DNA from 2 places in the Actinoallomurus sp. CA-142502 genome. Region 2 is predicted to be linked to the other one. Evidence: riboswitches for the same ligand, from Rfam matches in the RefSeq annotation. Region 2 holds a riboswitch; the other holds the start of a gene.

Region 1 (9,654 bases), 3.8 Mb from region 2:
TGCCCCTGGACGGTGACCCGCTGGAGACGTTGAAGAAGGTCGTGAGCGTACGGACCGCCGACACGCGGTTCGTGCTCGACCGGCTGAGCACGCTCCCGAACGGGCTGGGCGACGCCGTCGACCCCGGGCGGATCGGCATGGCAGGCCAGTCGGCGGGCGGGTTCACCGCCCTGCAGGCGCTGCACGACGACCCGCGCGTACGGGCCGCGGCGGACCTGGACGGCACGGTCGGCTTCGACCAGAGCGACGGCGGTCCCGGCCTGTCGTCGCTCGCCGAGAGCGGCCTGCGGCGGCCGTTCCTGCTGATGGGCAGCCAGGCGAGCGACCACCACACCGTACGGTCGTGGGAGGCGCTGTGGGACCACAGCACCGGCTGGAAGCGCGACCTGCACCTGCGCGGCTCGGCGCACCACACCTACACCGACCTGGAGTCACTGGCGCCGCAGCTCAAGGTGGACGCGGACACCGGCTGGATCGACTCCTCGCGGGCGGTGGCCGAGCAGCGTGCGTACCTGGCGGCCTTCTTCGACCGGTGGCTGCGCGGCCGCGACGACGACCTGCTGGACCGGCCGTCGCCGCGGTACCCCGACGTGACCTTCGTGCGCTGAGCCCCTCACCCGTGGTCGCGTCGACCACGGTGCGGGCTGGCAGACCGGCGCGGGCTTTGCCCAGGGCCCTGTTCGCCCCCGGGCGGCCGTTCTCGCGGCGGCGGAGGTTGTACCCCCGCCGCCGCGCTCAGCGCCTGACCAGCGGCGATCGACGTGCGCCACCGACAAAAATTTTCGTCTTGACATCTATATTTGTCTGCACGAGGATTCCTGACATGTCGCACGAATTCGAGATCGCCGACGAGATCACCCTGGAGGCCACCCCGCAGCAGGTGTGGGAGGCCATCGCCACCGGTCCCGGCGTCGACTCGTGGTTCATGGGACGCACCGAGATCGAACCAGGGGAAGGCGGTACGAACAGCCTGGACATGATGGGCGCGATGGGTTTCGTCCAGAAGTCCACGATCACCGCGTGGGAGCCGGGCGAGCGCCTGGCCTTCCGGGAGGACAGCCCGGACGGCACGTTCACGGCCTGCGAGTACCTGCTGGAGGGCCGGGACGGCGGAAGCACCGTCCTGCGGTTCGTGCACAGCGGCATCCTGAGCGACGACTGGGATGCGGAGTACTACGACAGCATGAAGGCAGGCGACCTGATGTACCTCAAGCAGCTCGCCGCCTACCTGAAGTACTTCCCGGGCCGCTACGCCACGCGCAACCTGTTCCTGGTCGGCCCGGCCGTGCCGGACAACGAGCGGGTGTGGTCGCGGTTCGCGGCCGCGCTCTCGCTGACCGGCGAGATGAACCAGGGTGCGCCCGTGCGATTGAACGTACCCGGCCTGCCCGCCACCGACGGTGTGGTCGAGTTCCTCGGCACGCCATATTTCGTCGGTGTGCGCACCCCGCACGGCATCCACCTGTTGATCAAGGGCTACCGGAACACGCTCGTCGTCGGGTACCACGGCTTTTCCGCCGACGAGGACGAGAAGGAGATCGAGTCGGCGTGGCGGTCCTGGCTCGCGTCGTAGGTGTCCAAGAGGGGCGTTGGACCTGCGCTGGGACCGTCCCGGCGCGGGAAGAAACAAACGGAGGCGTCGGATGCGTAGGTTGATTCTGGGCTTTTACGTCTCACTCGACGGCAAGAGCGCCGACGGGGACAACGGAATCCGGGACGTCATGGACAGCATCGACGACCCCGAGCAGGAGGAATACTTCGTCAGCCGGCTGTGGGAGGCCGGAGCCTTCCTCATGGGCCGCAAGACCTACGAGATCTGTGCCGGATACTGGCCCACCTCCGACCACCCGTCCGCCAAGGCCATGAACGAGATCCCCAAGGTCGTGTTCTCCCGCACCCTCGAAACCGCCGACGACTGGCCCGAGACCCGGATCGCCGGCGGTGACACCGCGGAAGAGATCGCCAAGCTCAAGGCCGGGCCCGGCAAGGACCTCGTCGCCTGCGGCGGCACCGAGTTCATGCAATCGCTGATCAAGCTCGGCGTGGTCGATGAGTACCGCCTGTGGGTGCTCCCCGCCATCACCGGCAAGGGCGCGCCACTGGTCCCCGAACTGGACGAGGCTCGGAAGCTGCGCCTGGTGAAAAGCACGGCCTTCCCCTCCGGAATCCTCGAACTGTGTTTCGTACCAGCCGACAGATAAAACCCGCCAAGCGACGCACAGTTACGGTGGCATCGGGACGTAGGCGTGCCGAACGAGTGAGGGGATCGGTGAGCCCCCTCACTCGTTCCGCGCGGTCTCGGGCCCGGTGATCCGCCGGAGCAGGGGCAGGGTGGCGGCGATGACGCCGAGGGAGACGGCGAGCCCTGCCACGACCGTGACGGCGAAGCCGATGCCCGGCGGGTGCAGCGGGTAGTCCAGCTGTGACCTCAGGAACAGCCCGGCGGCCAGGAACCCCGCCCCCGTCGCCACGACGGCGTTGGCCAGCAGCGGGACCGCGCTCTCCAGGACGACGGCCCGGCCGAGGGTCGCGAGCCGGACGCCCGTGAGCCGCAGCAGGCTGAACGGCCGTTTGCGCTCGTTCAGGCCGCCGACCACGCTCGCCGCCAGGGCACACCCGGCGATGCACAGGCTGACGACGATCACCACGTCGGCCAGGCGTTCGTACCCCCTGAGCAGCCGCGCGGTGTCGGCGTTCGCACGCATCTCCCGGACGGTGGCCGCCGGCTCGCGGTGCGGGAAGGCGACGGCGAGCACGGTCCGCGCCCGTTCGACCGCCGACGCCGACCCGTCGGTGCCGACGACGACCGTCTGGACCGGGAGGCGCCGCGCCCGCGACGAGGACAGGGCGGCGGCGGGCCAGTCCGTGCCGGGGAGGCGTTCGGAGTCGAAGACGTAGTCGGGCGGCACCGACACCACGTCCGCGCCGGCGGCGCACCGCCCGAAGTGCGGCACCCCGGCCAGCTCGCGGCACGACATCAGCCCGGCCACCATCGGCCGGGGGCCGCCCAGCGAGAGCGTCGTGCCGAGCGGGTTCGTGTGGATCAGCATGACGCCCCGTACGCCGGGGATCGAGCGCAGCCGGGCCAGGACCTGGTCGGAGACCGGGACGGAGGCGCGGGGCACGCCCGGCGTCCTGGTCCAGCCGTGGGAGTACTCGGCCACCAGCGTGCCGCGGGCCGCCGCGTCGCTCTCGGGCAGGCCCTCTTCGGCCACCATCGTGTTGATCACTCCGACCGCCGTGCTGGTGACGAAGAGGGCGAGCACGAGGCCGCTGACCGCGCGGTAGCCGGCCTTCGGGTCGTCGGCGAGCCGCCGCCCGGCGATCAACGCCGCGGGACGGCGGGCGTACCGCGCGACGACGCGTGAGCCGGCCATGGTCAGCCACGGCCCGGCGACGACCAGGCCGCCCATCATCAGGAAGATCCCGGTGAGGTACGCCCAGATCTGGCCGTTCGTGGTGTCGGGGCGACGGCCGACGAAGAACGCCAGCTCGGCGACGCCGGCGACGAGCGGGATCAGCCGGTACGGGCGAGGCGGGCGCGGAGTGACGCGCCGGCTCACGCCGAGCGGGGAGATCCGCACTCGGCGCAGCGCGAGGCGCGCCGCGATCATCGCCCCGATCGGGACGCCGACGGCGGCGAGCGCGACCTGGAGCGGGTTGAGCGACAGGTCGGCGGCGTAGAACCGCTCGCCGGTGAGCGGGAGCGCGGTCAGGCGCGTGCGGAAGAGGAAGAACAGTCCGAAACCGCCCGCGGTGCCCGCGACCGCCGCGACGCTGGACTCGACGGCCGCGACCAGGGAGATCTGCCGGGGCGTGGCGCCGACCAGGCGCATGGCGGCGAAGCGTTGTTCGCGACGCGTGGCGACGAGCCGGGTGACCGTGCCGATGAAGATCAGCACGGGGAAGAGCAGCGCCGCCGCCGTGACCGACAGGATGAGGTCGATGCCGTTCGCGTTGGTGCCGGCGTTGCAGCTCGAACAGCTGCTGGGCGTCCTGGTGGCGATGGCGGTCACCTTCGCCGCGCCGGGGGCGCGCGAGAGTTCGGCGGCGCTCGCGCCCGCGATGACGTACAGCGAGTCCGGGGACGGGAGCGCGGCCGGGCCGATCGTGCCGATCCGGCGGCCGGGGTAGCGGTCGCCGAGCCGGCCGGGCGGTGCCGTGCGCAGCAGCGCGGTCAGCGCGGGTGACGCGTAGTACTCCCCCGGCCCGGGCGGGCGCGGGATGCCGGGTGGAACGGGTGAGCGGGGCCCGGTGGCGGCGACGTCGACCCGGGTGATCGTCCTGCCCTCGTAGCGCTCGTAGCCGAGGGTGGCCCACAGTGGGTCCGGGGACGGCGGAACACCCGCCGTGGCCTCGGGGGACGCGGAGTTCAGCCAGGCGTAGCGGGCGTTCTGCGCGTTGACCGCGTTGACGCCCGCCAAGGTCGCCAGCAGCAGCCCGACTCCCAGCGCGACGGCGGCCGCCGTGACCACCAGCCGCACGGCCGCCTCTCGCCCGCCCGCCACGGCCAGCCGCACACCGAACCCGATCACGAGATCACCCCGATCGACGTGGTCCTCCCGTCGCGGACGATGACCTCGCGGTCGGCGTACGCGGCCACCCGCGGCTCGTGGGTGACCAGGATGACCGTGGTGCCCTCCTCGCGGGCGGCGGACACGAGCAGCTCCATGACCTGCTCCCCGGTGAGCGAGTCGAGCGCGCCGGTCGGTTCGTCGGCGAACAGCACCCGCGGGCTCGCGACCAGGCCTCGGGCCAGTGCGACGCGCTGGGCCTGCCCGCCGGACAGCTCGCCGGACCGCCGCCGCTCCAGGCCGTCCAGGCCGAGCCGTTCGAACCAGGGGTGGGCCTGCCGGACGGCCGCGCCCCGGCGCATGCCGCCGAGCAGCAGTGGCAGTGCGACGTTCTCCTCGGCGGTCAGCTCGGGGACGAGCTGACCGAACTGGAACACGAAGCCGAAGCGGTCGCGGCGCAGGGCGCTGCGCTCGGCCTCGCCCATGGTGTCCACCCGGCGGCCGTCGAACCGGACCTCGCCGGAACCCGGCGTGAGGATCCCGGCCAGGCAGTGCAGCAGGGTCGACTTGCCCGACCCGCTCGGGCCCATGACGGCGAGGATCTCGCCGGCCTCGGCCGACAGGCTCGCGCCCCGCAGCGCGGGCGTGCTGCCGAACGACAGCGTCACGTCGCGCGCCTCCACGAGAGTCGTCACGGCAGGACCTCGCGTTTCAGCGCGTCGAGCCGGGCCGCGGTGAGGTCGATCCAGCGCAGGTCGGACTCCAGGTGGAACAGGCCGTGGTCGGCGAGCAGCGCGTCGACCAGGTCGCCGGTCCGCTTGGTCTCGGTCAGCTCGCGCATGCGTTTCAGGTGGGCGGCGCGCTGGGCGTCGAGGTACGCCTCGGCGTCGCGGTCGAGCAGCAGCGCGAGCACGACCTTCGTGAACAGCACCGTCTGCAGGTGCGGCTCGGCCTCGACCGGCTCGGCGAGCCAGGACTCGAACTCGGTCGCCCCCGTCTCGGTGATGACGTACCGCTTGCGGTCGGGGCCCGAGCCGGCCTCGGTCTCGCCCACGACCACCTTCCCCGCACGGGCGAGCCGGCCGAGGGTGGCGTAGACCTGGCCGAAGGACAGCGGCCTGCCCCGGCCGAACAGCGCGTCGTAGTCGCGTTTCAGGTCGTACCCGTGGCTCGGCTCCCGTTCGAGCAGGCCGAGGAGGGCGTAGGGAACGCTCATGAGACGGAGGGTACGTCGCGCGTATACTCGCCGTCTATACACTCAGCGTGTATCCGCGTGGCCAGGTGGGCCGATGTGCGGGCTGTCGCCGCGCGACGGGCGCTGCTAGCCTGGCGGCAGCCGTTGATCCCGCGCGGGAGAGCGCCCGGACCGCCAGTCCGGGCCGCCGAAGGAGCAACTCCTCCCCGGAACCTCTCAGGCGACGAAGACCGCGCGGAGCAGGCGACCTCTGGAAAGCGGAGCACTGCTCCCGCCGAAGGTGCAAGCCCCCCGGGCGAAGCTCTCAGGCGCCGATGACAGAGGGGGAGGCGCCGAGACCGCACGCGAACCAGTGGGACGATATGACCCCCGGATCGCCCGCGCGATAAGGAGCCTGCCGCGATGTCCGTTCCGGACACCAAGAAGACACCACTCCACGAGGTCCACGAGGGCCTCGGCGCCACCGTCACCGAGTTCGCCGGTTATCGGATGCCGCTGCGCTACGGCAGCGAGACCGCCGAGCACCAGGCGGTCCGTACCAGCGCCGGCCTGTTCGACCTGTCCCACATGGGAGAGATCTTCGTGACCGGCCCGCAGGCCGGGGCGGCGCTCGACTACTCCCTCATCGGACACCTTTCGGCGCTCGCCGTGGGCCGGGCGCGCTACACGATGATCTGCGACGCCGACGGCGGCGTCCTGGACGACCTGATCGTCTACCGGCTGGCCGCCGAGACCTATCTGATCGTGGCCAACGCCGCGAACGCCGCCACCGTACGCTCAGAGCTGACCGCGCGGGCCGAGAAGTTCGACGGGGCCACCGTCGACGACCGCTCCGACGCGTACGCCCTCGTCGCGGTCCAGGGGCCGAAGGCGCAGGGGATCCTCGGCAAGCTCACCGACGCCGCGCTCGGCGACCTGAAGTACTACGCGATCCTGCCCGGCGCGGTGTCCGGCGTCGACGCCCTGATCGCCCGCACCGGCTACACGGGCGAGGACGGCTTCGAGCTGTTCGTCTCCGCCGGCGACGCCGTGGCGACCTGGGCGGCGCTGACCGAGGCCGGCGGCGACGACCTGCGGCCCTGCGGGCTGTCCTCGCGCGACACGCTGCGCCTGGAGGCCGGGATGCCGCTGTACGGCAACGAGCTGACCGCCGAGACGACGCCGTTCGACGCGGGCCTCGGCCGTACCGTCAAGTTCGACAAGGGCGACTTCGTCGGACGTGCCGCGCTGGCCGCGATCGCCGACAAGGCGCCGGAGCGCACCCTCGTCGGCCTGGTCGCCAGGGGACGGCGGGTGCCCCGGCACGGGTACGACATCGTGGGATCAGACGGCACGCCGTGCGGAGTCGTGACCAGCGGCGCGCCGTCCCCGACACTGGGCAAGCCCATCGCCATGGGCTATATCCACGCGGGTCACACCGAAGACACCGATCTGGCGGTGGACATCCGCGGCAAACATGAGCCGGTCGACAAGGTCGCCCTGCCTTTCTATAGGAGGACCCCGTGAGCAACGTTCCCGAGACCCTTTCCTACACCGAAGAGCATGAGTGGATTACCGAGCCGTCCGACGGTGTTGTGACTGTGGGGATCACCGCCTATGCCGCCGACGCCCTCGGTGACATCGTGTACGTCTCGTTGCCGCAGGAGGGCGCCACGGTCGAGGCCGGGGAGCCCTGTGGCGAGGCGGAGTCGACCAAGTCGGTGAGTGACATCTATGCGCCGGTGACGGGGGAGGTCGTGGCGGTGAACGGTGCGGTCGAGGAGGACCCGGCCGTGATCAACACCGACCCGTACGGGGAGGGCTGGCTACTGAAGATCCGTACCGACGGTGACGGCCCCGACCTGCTGGACGCGCCGGCCTACTCCAAGCTGATCGAGGAGGCGTGAGATGAGCCTGTCCAACGCCCCTCTCTCCGAGATCGACCCAGAGGTCGCGTCGGCCATCGCCGAGGAGCTGCACCGCCAGCAGTCGACCCTGGAGATGATCGCCTCGGAGAACTTCGCCCCGGTGGGCGTGCTCGAGGCCCAGGGCTCGGTGATGACGAACAAGTACGCCGAGGGCTACCCGGGCCGCCGCTACTACGGCGGCTGTGAGTACGTCGACGTCACCGAGCAGCTCGCGATCGACCGCGCCAAGGCCCTGTTCGGCGCCGACCACGCGAACGTGCAGCCCCACTCGGGGGCGCAGGCCAACATCGCGGTGTACTTCGCGCTGCTCCAGCCGGGCGACACCATCCTGGGCCTGGACCTCGCCCACGGCGGGCACCTGACCCACGGCATGAAGATCAACTACTCGGGCAAGATGTTCAACGTCGCCGCCTACCACGTAGGCGAGGACGGCCTGGTCGACATGGACGAGGTCGCCCGGCTGGCGCGCGAGCACCGGCCGAAGATGATCGTCGCCGGCTGGTCGGCGTACCCGCGGCAGCTCGACTTCGCCGAGTTCCGCCGCATCGCCGACGAGACGGGCGCGCTGCTCATGGTTGACATGGCGCACTTCGCCGGGCTCGTCGCCGCCGGGCTGCACCCCTCGCCGGTGCCGCACGCCGACGTCGTCACGAGCACGACGCACAAGACCCTCTGCGGGCCCCGCGGCGGCCTCATCCTGTGCCGCGAGGAGTTCGCCAAGAAGATCAACTCCGCGGTGTTCCCGGGCACGCAGGGCGGGCCGCTGGAGCACGTGATCGCCGCCAAGGCCGTGGCCCTGAAGATCGCCGCGTCCGAGGAGTTCGCCGAGCGCCAGCGCCGTACGGTCGAGGGCGCGAAGGCACTGGCGGCGCGGCTGTCGCGCGAGGACGCCGCCAAGGCGGGCGTGAAGGTGCTGACCGGCGGCACCGACGTGCACCTGGTCCTGGTCGACCTGGTCGACTCGGAGCTGACCGGCCGCGACGCCGAGGACCGGCTGCACTCCATCGGCATCACCGTCAACCGCAACGCCGTCCCGAACGACCCGCGGCCGCCGATGGTGACCTCCGGGCTGCGGATCGGCACGCCCGCGCTGGCCACCCGCGGCTTCCAGGAGGCCGACTTCGCCGAGGTCGCCGACATCATCGCGCTCGCGCTGCAGCCGTCGTTCGACGAGGCAGCGCTTTCGGCCCGGGTGACCGCCCTGGCCGAACAGCACCCGCTATATCCCAGTTTGTGAGATGAGATGACCATCGCCCCGGAAGGCCGCAAGCTGCTCCGCGTCGAGGCGCGCAACGCCGCGACCCCGATCGAGCGCAAGCCGCCGTGGATCAAGACCAAGCTGAAGATGGGGCCGCAGTACCGGGAGCTGACCGACCTGGTGCGCAGCGAGGGCCTGCACACCGTGTGCCAGGAGGCGGGCTGCCCGAACATCTACGAGTGCTGGGAGGACCGCGAGGCCACCTTCCTCATCGGCGGCGACCAGTGCACGCGCCGGTGTGACTTCTGCCAGATCGACACGGGCAAGCCCGCCGCGTACGACCCGGACGAGCCCCGGCGCGTCGCGGAGTCGGTCGAGCGGATGGGCCTGCGGTACGCCACGATCACCGGCGTCGCCCGCGACGACCTGCCGGACGGCGGCGCGTGGCTGTACGCCGAGACGGTACGGCAGATCCACTCCGCGCTGCCCGGCTGCGGCGTCGAGCTGCTCATCCCGGACTTCAACGCCGTGCCGTCGCAGCTCGCCGAGGTGTTCTCCTCCCGGCCTGAGGTGCTCGCGCACAACCTGGAGACGGTGCCGCGGATCTTCAAGCGGATCCGGCCGGCCTTCCGGTACGAGCGGTCGCTGTCGGTCCTGACCCAGGCGCGTGAGGACGGGCTGGTCACCAAGTCCAATCTCATCCTCGGCATGGGCGAGACCCGCGAGGAGATCACGCAGGCGATGCGCGACCTGTACGACGCGGGCTGCGAGCTGCTCACCATCACGCAGTACCTCCGGCCCACCCCCCGCCACCACCCGGTCGAGCGCTGGGTCAAGCCG
Region 2 (9,654 bases):
CGCCGTCGAGCCCGATCTCGTCGGTGACGTCGGAGCGGACCAGGGCGGCCGGGACGTCGTCCGGAAGCAGGGAGTCGATGATCCGGCGGGCCTCGGCGGCGTCGCGCGCCCAGTGGACGTGCCCGCCCTCCTCCTCGACGGCGGCCTCCAGCGTCTCGAGGTGGGTGCCGAGCTCGTGGAGCGTGCGCTCGCGGATCGCGGCGCCGGCCTCGCGGAGCGCCTCCCAGCCGGGGAAGCCGCCGACCGCGTCCGCGCGGCGCCCCCGTGCCTCGGCGGCGGCCCGTCGTCGCCCGCGGCGCGCGGCGGGGTCGCCGAGCTCGGGGCGCGCCGCGTCGGAGAACCTCACGGCGCGTCCGCTCGCCGCGCCACGCCACCGGGAACCGGCGCGGGCCCGGCCGCCCCGAGCCCGGAGGCGAGGATCTCGGCGAGGTGCACTGCGCGCACCCCGCGGCGCAGCCGCGACAGGGCGCCGCCGAGGTGGGTGAGGCAGGAGTCGTCGGTGGCGCAGACCACGTCGGCGCCGGTCTCGTGGATCCGCGCGATCTTGTCGGCGACCATCGCGACCGAGGTGTCGGCGTTCTTCACGGCGAAGGCCCCGCCGAAGCCGCAGCACTCCCCCGCCTCGGGCAGGTCGGCCAGCTCCAGGTCGCGGACCGCGCGCAGCAGCCGGAGCGGCCGGTCTCCGAGACCGAGGGCCCGCAACGAGTGACACGTCGGCTGGTAGGTCACCCGGTGCGAGTAGCGCGCGCCGACGTCGGTGACGCCCAGCACGTCGACGAGCAGCTCGGACAGCTCGTAGACGGGTAAGCCGGCGAGCGCCGGGTCCATCCGCGGGTAGGCGGTGCGGACGGTCGCGGCGCACGAGGCGGACGGGGTCACGATCACGTCATGACCGGCGAAGACCTCGGTGAGGCGGCGGGCCAGCGCGATGGCTTCCGGATGGTATCCGGCCGTCCAGTGCATGTGCCCGCAGCAGGTCTGGGCCGGCTCGAAGACGACCTCGTGCCCGAGATGCTCGAGCAGCCGTACGACGGCCCGTCCAGTGGCGGGAAAAAGCGCATCCCCCCAGCACGTGACGAACACGGCGATGCGCACGTGGGCTCCCCTTCCCTCCGACGCACTACAGCATCCTAGGACGGAGATTCAAGGCTGATCATGGAAACTCGAACAGAGTCGCGCTCTGCCCCAAGAGTTGTTCTTTGGCCGTTATTGATGCGAGTGTGGGCCGATAAGCCGTAAAGTGATCTGTGTCACCGGTGAGTACTGGGAGGCGATCAGGCCAACTGGAAAACCGCCCGGCCGTGCTATGTCGCCGTGAGGGTGAACCACAGCACACTTGACAACGTCTCACTGGATAGAGACACACAGACAGACCACCCCAGTAGTTGAGACCGGAGGCACGAACCATGTGCCAACACCAGCCGCCCTGTCCCGAAGCGACGGCGCGCGACCGCGAGGCCGCCCGCACCGTCACGTGCCACCCCGAGCAGGGGTGGAGTCTCCTGTGCAACGGCATCGTGCTGTTCGAGGACACCGGTGAGCTGCTTCCCGACGGGGAGATCATCGCTCCGCACCGTCCGACGGACCTTCCTGCTCCGTCGGCGGCCTGACACGTTCCTCACACGGGGGACTAGTTCTTTCGAGTGATCATCCTCAGGGGGATTCAGCTTCGACCGCTCCATCGGCCGAGCCATTCGGCCGCCACCTCGCCGACCGCCGACGGGGTCCGGGAAAGATCATGCCGTTCGCCCGGCACGATGCGCACCTCCGTCGCGTCGGCCGGATCCGGCACCCCGAACGGATCACGGTCGCCGTTGACGACCACCACCTCCACCCCCGCGTCGCGCAGCTCCCCGGCGCGCGACTTGGCCGGGTTCGACGGCGGGTGCAGCGGGAACGCCAGCGCGAGCACTCCGCGCGCCCCGGCCTTCAGCGCCGTACGGCACGCCACGCGGGCGCCGTTGCTCCGCCCGCACTGAATCAGCGGCACGTCGCCGTACCGCTCCCGCAGCGCCTCGATGACCGTCAGCCAGGCCTCGTCCTGGCGGTCCGGCGCCCCGGGCGCCCGCCTTCCCGCCACGCGGAACGGCTGCCGGATCCCGGCCACGGCCCCGCCCAGCCGGATCGCCTCGGCGCGCACCGCCCGCAGGTCCGGCGCGTCCAGCCCGCCGTTCGACCCGTGCGTCAGCGCCAGCAGGAACGCCGGGTCGGCCACCTCGTCCAGCGTGACCTCGGCCGGCCCCGCCGGCGTCGCCACCTCCCACGTCGGCTCCATGGCACGCACCGTACTCCGCCTGCGTCGACTCCCCCTGGCCGGTGTGGCGCGGGCGGCATGGGAGATGATCTGATCATGGCGAAGACGATGAGCACGGCCGAGTGGCGGGAGTTCGTCTCGAGCGGCACCCGTACCGGGAAGGCCGCGGTGACCAGTGCCGACGGAACACCGCACGTTACGCCCATCTGGTTCCTGCTCGACGGCGACGACCTGGTCTTCACCACCCACGAGTCGAGCGTCAAGGGCCGCGCGCTGCGCCGCGACCCGCGCATCTGCGTGTGCGTGGACGAGGACGCGCCGCCGTTCTCGTTCGTGTCGCTGTGGGGACGGGCGACGCTGTCCACCGACCTGGACGAGGTACGCCGGTGGGCGACCCGGCTCGGCGGCCGTTACATGGGCGGCGACCGCGCCGAGGAGTACGGCGAACGCAACGGCGTGCCCGGCGAGTACCTCGTCCGCGTCCGCATCGAGAAGGCGGTCGCCGTACGAGACATCGCCGACTGACCCGAGCGGCGAGCCGACGAGCGAGCGGAGTGGACGGTGAGGAACGAGCCGTCCGCGGAGTGAGTGAGAAGGCGAGCGCGACCGGCAAACCCGAGCGCGACCGGCGGACGCGCTCGCCGGCTCACTCGTCGGCGGGCCACCTCGGTGGTGGGACCGGTGCGTCCGAGCCGCCCATGACCTGTCGCAGGCGTTCGGCGAAGCTCTCCTTCAGCGCCTCGCCCCAGGCGTAGTCCTCCGGCACCCGCACGAGCTGCCCGAGCAGGTCGTACAGCTCGGCGGGCAGCCCCTCGGGGCCCTCGGCGTAGCGCATGGCGGCGACCGCGTACATGTGGTCGAGCGCGCCGAACGCCTCACCGGTCAGCAGCGGCAGCGCGCCGGCCCGCAGCGCGGCCTCGATGTCGTCCTCCCACCACAGGTGCTCGCCGCCGTCGGTGCCGAACGTGCGCCGCAGCCGGGCGCGTACGTGCTCGCCCAGCGCCGGATCGTCCAGCCCGCGGCGCCACACCTCCTGGGCCGTCTCGTCGCGGCCGCGCAGCGGGAGGGTGCGGGCCAGGAGTTCGATCGCGAGTGGTACGACCTCGGGGTCGGAGTCCTCGGTCGGGGTGACGCTGCCGAACGCCGCGATCGCCTGTTCGAGGTGGGCGATGCCGAGGCTCACCGCGAGGCGCGCGTGCGTCTGCCGGTCGCGCCTGCGGTCGACGACGTCCAGCGCCGCGTCGAGCGCGCGCTGGGCGCGGGCGGGCTCGCCCCAGTCGAGCAGCCGCAGCGCGAGGTCGTGGGCGGCGGCCGGGCCGTAGCGCGGGTCGCCGGTGGCGATGACGCGTTCCCACCACTCGCAGGCCTGCGCGGCGTCGCCCTCCTCGTCGGCGAGCTGCGCCAGCGCCAGGCAGGCGGGCGGCAGGTACGCCGGGTTGGCGAAGTCCACCACGGTCCGCCAGGCCTCGCGCGCCCGGTCGCGGTCGCCGGAGCGCTCCCAGGACAACGCCAGGTGGTACGCGGCGCGCGCGCCGTACTCCGGGTCCTTGGTGGCGATCGCGGCCCGGTCGGCCTCGCGGGCGCCGTCGAGGTCGCCGCCGCTCTCGAGCACCACCGCGAGCCCGAGGGCCGCCTGTGCGCGCTCGGCCGTCGCGCCGGCCTCCATCACCTGGCGGAACAGTGTGGCGGCCTCGTCGAGCCGGCCGCCCTCGGCGTGTCTGCGTGCCTCGTCGAGCCGGGTCGACGGATCCGTGGCCGCCTCCTCCGGCGGGGTCGTCATGACGCGCTCCGGCGGCCACGGGCGGTCCCGTCGCCGGACGTCCTCATCGGCGCCTCACAGGCGTCGCTCGCACTCATCTCCGTGCCCTTGGGGGTAGGCGGCGTGTGGCATGAGCCTAACGGGATTCGGGCCGCCTCGTCCCGCAGCGTGACCGCGATGTCCGGCTCGGGCCAATGGAAAGCGTCCTCGACACCGGAGCGCGTGTCGCGCCAGACGATCAACGCGATCGAGCAGGGCCGCGCTTCCGCTCGCGATCCGCCCGGCCCTTGTTTCGGCGGAACCGTGGAGGAGGTCCTCCACGCCGACGACGAGGACTCATTCCGCGAGTCGCGGCGCCGCTGAGCGTGCGGGCCGGGGCCCGGCCCGCACGCGCGTACGGGTCAGGACTCGAAGGCCTCCGGCGGCGGGCAGGCGCAGACCAGGTTGCGGTCGCCGTAGGCCTGGTCGATGCGGCGCACCGGCGACCAGTACTTGTTCTCCCGCAGCGACGGGACCGGGTAGGCCGCCTCCTCGCGGGTGTAGGAGTGCTTCCACTCGGTGGTCAGCAGCGACGCCGCCGTGTGCGGGGCGTTCTTGAGCGGGTTGTCGTCGGCGTCGTACTCGCCGGCCGCCACCCGCTCGATCTCCCGCCGGATCTCGATCATCGCGTCGCAGAAGCGGTCGAGCTCGGCGCGGTCCTCGCTCTCGGTCGGCTCGATCATCAGCGTGCCGGCCACCGGGAAGGCGAGGGTCGGGGCGTGGAGGCCGTAGTCGATGAGCCGCTTGGCGACGTCCTCGGCGCTGACCTTCGTCTCCTTGGTGATCTTCCGGATGTCGATGATGCACTCGTGGGCGACGAGGCCGCCCCGGCCGGTGAACAGCACCGGGTAGTGGCCGTCGAGCCGCTTGGCGACGTAGTTGGCGGCCAGCACCGCCGCCTCGGTCGCCTCGCGCAGCCCGTCGGCGCCCATCATCGCGATGTAGGCCCACGAGATCGGCAGGATGCCCGCCGAGCCCCACGGAGCCGCCGAGATCGGGCCGCTGCCGGTCTCCGGACCGGCCTCGGGCCGCAGCGGGTGGTTGGGCAGGAACGGCACGAGGTGCTCGCGCACGCCCACCGGGCCGACGCCCGGCCCGCCGCCGCCGTGCGGGATGCAGAAGGTCTTGTGGAGGTTCAGGTGCGACACGTCGGCGCCGAACTCCCCGAGGCGCGCCAGCCCGACGAGGGCGTTGAGGTTGGCGCCGTCGACGTAGACCTGGCCGCCGGCCGCGTGCACGCTCTCACAGACCTCGGTGATCGTCTCCTCGTAGATGCCGTGCGTCGAGGGGTAGGTCACCATGATCGCGGCGAGGTCGTCGCGGTGCTTGTCGATCTTGGCGTGCAGGTCGTCGAGGTCGATGTCGCCGCTCTCGGTGCTCTTGACCACGACCACCCGCATCCCGGCCATCACCGCGCTGGCGGCGTTCGTGCCGTGCGCCGAGGACGGGATCAGGCAGACGTTCCGGTGGCTCTCTCCGCGTGCGGCGTGGTAGCCGTGCACGGCGAGCAGGCCGGCCAGCTCCCCCTGCGAACCGGCGTTGGGCTGCACCGACACCTTGGCGTACCCGGTGATCTCGGCGAGCCAGGACTCGAGCTCACCGATCAGCTCGACGTACCCCCGCGCCTGCTCCAGCGGCGCGAAGGGGTGGATCTGCGCGAACTCCGGCCAGGTGATCGGCTCCATCTCGGCGGTGGCGTTCAGCTTCATCGTGCAGGAGCCGAGCGGGATCATCGAGCGGTCCAGCGCGATGTCCTTGTCCTGGAGCCGGCGCAGGTAGCGCAGCATCGCCGTCTCCGACCGGTGCGCGTGGAACACCGGGTGCGTGAGGAACTCGCTCTCCCGCCGCAGCCCCCGCGGGATCGCCTCCTGCCGGGTGAGGCCGGTGTGCTCCTCCGTCCGCCCGAACGCCCCCAGCACCGTCGCGACGTGGGCCTCGGTGGTCGTCTCGTCGCAGGAGACGCCGACGTGGTCGTCGTCGACCAGACGCAGGTTGACGCCGTCCTCCGCCGCGGCCCGTACGATCTCGCGGGCGCGGCCGGGAACCCGGGCGAGCACGGTGTCGAAGAAGGCGTCGTGGACGACCTCGACGCCCACCGCGCCCAGGCCGCCGCGCAGCAGCGTCGCGCGCTCGTGCACCCGCTCGGCGATGGCGGTGAGCCCCTCGGGACCGTGGTAGACGGCGTACATGCTCGCCATCACGGCGAGCAGCACCTGGGCGGTGCAGATGTTGCTGGTGGCCTTCTCCCGGCGGATGTGCTGCTCCCGGGTCTGCAGCGCGAGCCGGTACGCCGGCCCGCCGTCGGCGTCCAGCGAGACGCCGACGAGCCGGCCGGGGAGCTGGCGCTGGATGCCGTCACGCACCGACATGTAGCCGGCGTGCGGGCCGCCGAAGCCGTACGGCACGCCGAAGCGCTGCGTCGTGCCGACCGCGATGTCGGCGCCGAACTCCCCCGGCGGCCGGAGCAGTGTCAGGGCGAGGAGGTCGGCGGCGACCACGACCTGGGCGCCGCGCCCGTGCGCCGCCTCGGTCAGCCCCGACAGGTCGCGTACGGCGCCGCTCGCGCCCGGGTACTGCAGCAGCACGCCGAAGAAGTCGCCCTCCGGCAGTCCCCCGGACGTGTCGGCGACGACGACCTCGATGCCCAGCGGCACCGCGCGGGTGCGGATCACCTCGACGGTCTGCGGCAGCACGTCGGCGTCGACGAGGAAGGTGTCGCCGCTCCCCCGCGGCGCGACGCGGTGCGCCAGCGTCATCGCCTCCGCGGCGGCGGTGCCCTCGTCCAGCAGCGAGGCGTTCGCCACCGGCAGCCCGGTCAGGTCGCTCACCATGGTCTGGAAGTTCAGCAGCGCCTCGAGCCGCCCCTGGGAGATCTCCGGCTGGTACGGCGTGTAGGCGGTGTACCAGCCGGGATTCTCCAGGACGTTGCGCAGGATCACGCCCGGGGTGATCGTCCCGTGGTAGCCGAGGCCGATCATCGAGGTGAGCACCTGGTTGCGGGCGGCCAGCTCACGCAGCCGCGCCAGCGCCTCCACCTCGCTGAGCGCGGGCGGCAGGTCGAGCGGGCGGTCGGTGCGGATCCGGGCGGGCACGGCCGCGTCGACGAGCGCGCCGACGCCGTCGTACCCGGCGGTCTCGGCCATCGCGGCGCGTTCGGCCGGGGAGGGTCCGATGTGGCGAGCGGCGAACGGAACCTCGGTCATGGGGAGCCTCCAGGCGAGTCGGGGCGCGAACGCCACCGGGCACGCCGGTGGCCGGTCTCCCCCTCTGTCACCTGGACCTGAGAGCTTCGCCGCGACGGACGCGGCTTGCACCTTCGGTGAGGATCGGCGGCCGATGGAACGGCCGCGGTCTCCCGCTTTCCAGAGGTGCCTCGCCCACGCGGTCCTTTTGCCTGAGAGGTTCCGGGGAGGTTTGCTCCTTCGGCGCCCCGGCACTGGCTGCACCGGGATCTCTCCCGCGCGGGTTCGACGGCGATCTCCACCCTACCGGAGGGTTGTTTCCCCGACGTTAAGCATGGGGCGTGCGGGCCGTAAAGGTCAGCGGTTCAGGGTGCGGAAGCGGCGGACGCTCAGCGGAACGAAGATCACGAGTAGCACGCCGGACCAGAGCAGCGTCGCCGCCACCGGATGCCGCAGCGGCAGCGCGACGTCGCCGGCCGGAGCGCCGGGGTTGCCGAACAGCCCACGGCAGGCCGCGACCGCCGCGCTGACCGGGTTCCAGTCGGCGATCACCCGCAGCCAGGCCGGCATGCCGGCGGTCGGCACGAAGGAGTTCGACAGCATCGACACCGGGAAGACCAGCGGCACCATCTGGTCGGCGGTCTCCTCGTTCTTCACCAGCAGGCCGCAGAGCACTCCCGCCCAGGAGATCGCGTAGCGCAGGAGGATCAGCAGGCCGAACGCCGCGAGCGCCTTCGGCAGCCCGTCGTGGATGCGCCAGCCGACGGCCAGGCCGCAGCCGACCATGATGACCATGCCGAGGGCACCGACCAGGATGTCGCCGCCGACCTGCCCGAACGGCACTGCCGACCGGGCCATCGGCATCGAGCGGAACCGGTCCATGACGCCCTTGGAGGCGTCGGTGGCCACCGCGAGCATCGTGGTCATGAAGCTGGTGATCGATGTCATCGCGAACAGGCCGGGCATGAGGTACTCCCGGTAGTTCCCGCCGCCGGGAACCTTGATCGCGCTGCCGAAGACGTAGCCGAACAGCACGACCATGACGGCCGGGAAGACCAGCGCGCCGACGAGTTCCCCGGGCTGGTTCTTGAGCTGGACGAGGTTGCGCCACACCAGGGTGACGCCGTCGGTGAGGGTCCAGCGGAGCCGGTCCAGGCGTCCGGTGGGCGCGACGGGGGCATGGAGGACCATCAGGCGCTCACCTTCTCCGCGGTCTCTTCGGCCCGGCCGGTCAGGCGGAGGAACACCTCGTCGAGGGTGGGACGCCTCAGCGCGACGTCCTCGACCTCGACGCCAGCGCGGTCCAGCTCGCGCACGACGGCGGGCAGAGTGACGGAGCCGGCGGAGACGGGGACGCTCACCCGGCGGGACTCCGGATCGGTGTCCGGCTCGCCGATCCGGGAGAGCACGGCGGTGGCGTCGGCGAACGCGTCCGCGGCGGAGACGACGACGTCGATGCGGCTGCCGATCTCGGCCTTCAGCTCGTCCGGCGTGCCCGAGGCGATCACCTGTCCCCGGTCGACCACGGCGACCCGGTCGGCGAGCTGATCGGCCTCGTCGAGGTACTGCGTGGTCAGCAGCACGGTCACGCCGTCGGCGACCAGCTCGCGGATCGTGTCCCAGATCTCGCCGCGACTGCGCGGGTCCAGGCCGGTCGTCGGCTCGTCCAGGAAGAGCACCGGCGGCGCGGTGATCAGGCTGGAGATCAGGTCGATCCGGCGGCGCATTCCGCCGGAGTAGGTCTTGACCAGGCGGTCGCCGGCCCCGGCGAGGCCGAACCGCTCCAGCAGCTCGTCCGCGCGCCGCCGGGCGACCCTGGGCGGCAGGTGGTACAGGCGCCCGAAGAGCCGCAGGTTGTCGCGGCCGCTCAGCTTCTCGTCCATCGAGGCGTGCTGGCCCGCCAGGCCGATGCGGTACCGCACCTGGTCGGCGTCGCGGACCACGTCGTACCCCGCGACCCGCGCCCGCCCGGCGTCGGGCAGCGTGAGCGTCGACAGGATCCGCACGGTCGTGGTCTTGCCGGCGCCGTTCGGGCCGAGCAGGCCGAAGACGCCGCCCTCGGGCACCTCCAGGTCGACCCCGCGTACGGCCTCGGTCGGACCGAACCGCTTGCGCAGCCCCTCGGCCCAGATGGCCGGCTCCGAACTCGTCATCTCATCGTTTCCCTTCTACTGCGTACCTCGTACGCTCACTGGGTACACCGTACGCGTAACCGCGTACGCCGTACAAGCCCTGATAGGTTGGCCGATGTGAGAGGGCGGCATGACTGACGCGGCGAACCCCGCGGACGACGAGCGGATGCGGCGCTTCCGCGAAAAGATCGCGGAGTTCGAGGAGGAGCGGGCGCAGGGCCGCCGGAAGCCGACGCTCTGGGAGCGCATCGAGGGCCCCGGCCGCGGTCCGCGCCCGGCGCTGACGCA

The links. A riboswitch is a leader RNA that binds a small molecule or an ion and turns the genes downstream of it on or off. The one in region 2 is predicted to bind glycine.
Region 1: another riboswitch for glycine. It lies ahead of gcvT (glycine cleavage system aminomethyltransferase GcvT); the one in region 2 lies ahead of gcvP (aminomethyl-transferring glycine dehydrogenase).

What each region holds. Positions count from the first base shown of each region.
Region 1 is NZ_JBNJMY010000001.1:9,589,801-9,599,454, forward strand. Features, by position in the region: gene ACQEV1_RS44825 (alpha/beta hydrolase family protein) at 1-608, shown strand, start outside; gene ACQEV1_RS44830 (SRPBCC family protein) at 824-1,573, shown strand; gene ACQEV1_RS44835 (dihydrofolate reductase family protein) at 1,644-2,201, shown strand; gene ACQEV1_RS44840 (FtsX-like permease family protein) at 2,280-4,535, opposite strand; gene ACQEV1_RS44845 (ABC transporter ATP-binding protein) at 4,532-5,209, opposite strand; gene ACQEV1_RS44850 (PadR family transcriptional regulator) at 5,206-5,730, opposite strand; glycine riboswitch at 5,855-5,952, shown strand; glycine riboswitch at 5,954-6,040, shown strand; gene gcvT (glycine cleavage system aminomethyltransferase GcvT) at 6,112-7,215, shown strand; gene gcvH (glycine cleavage system protein GcvH) at 7,212-7,595, shown strand; gene glyA (serine hydroxymethyltransferase) at 7,597-8,853, shown strand; gene lipA (lipoyl synthase) at 8,860-9,654, shown strand, end outside.
Region 2 is NZ_JBNJMY010000001.1:5,800,448-5,810,101, forward strand. Features, by position in the region: gene ACQEV1_RS27665 (4Fe-4S dicluster domain-containing protein) at 1-346, opposite strand, end outside; gene ACQEV1_RS27670 ((Fe-S)-binding protein) at 343-1,095, opposite strand; gene ACQEV1_RS27675 (DUF5999 family protein) at 1,407-1,610, shown strand; gene ACQEV1_RS27680 (alpha/beta hydrolase family protein) at 1,664-2,275, opposite strand; gene ACQEV1_RS27685 (PPOX class F420-dependent oxidoreductase) at 2,351-2,779, shown strand; gene ACQEV1_RS27690 (tetratricopeptide repeat protein) at 2,901-4,034, opposite strand; gene ACQEV1_RS27695 (transcriptional regulator) at 4,191-4,376, shown strand; gene gcvP (aminomethyl-transferring glycine dehydrogenase) at 4,415-7,255, opposite strand; glycine riboswitch at 7,313-7,423, opposite strand; glycine riboswitch at 7,425-7,522, opposite strand; gene ACQEV1_RS27705 (ABC transporter permease) at 7,592-8,425, opposite strand; gene ACQEV1_RS27710 (ATP-binding cassette domain-containing protein) at 8,425-9,387, opposite strand; gene ACQEV1_RS27715 (TetR/AcrR family transcriptional regulator) at 9,497-9,654, shown strand, end outside.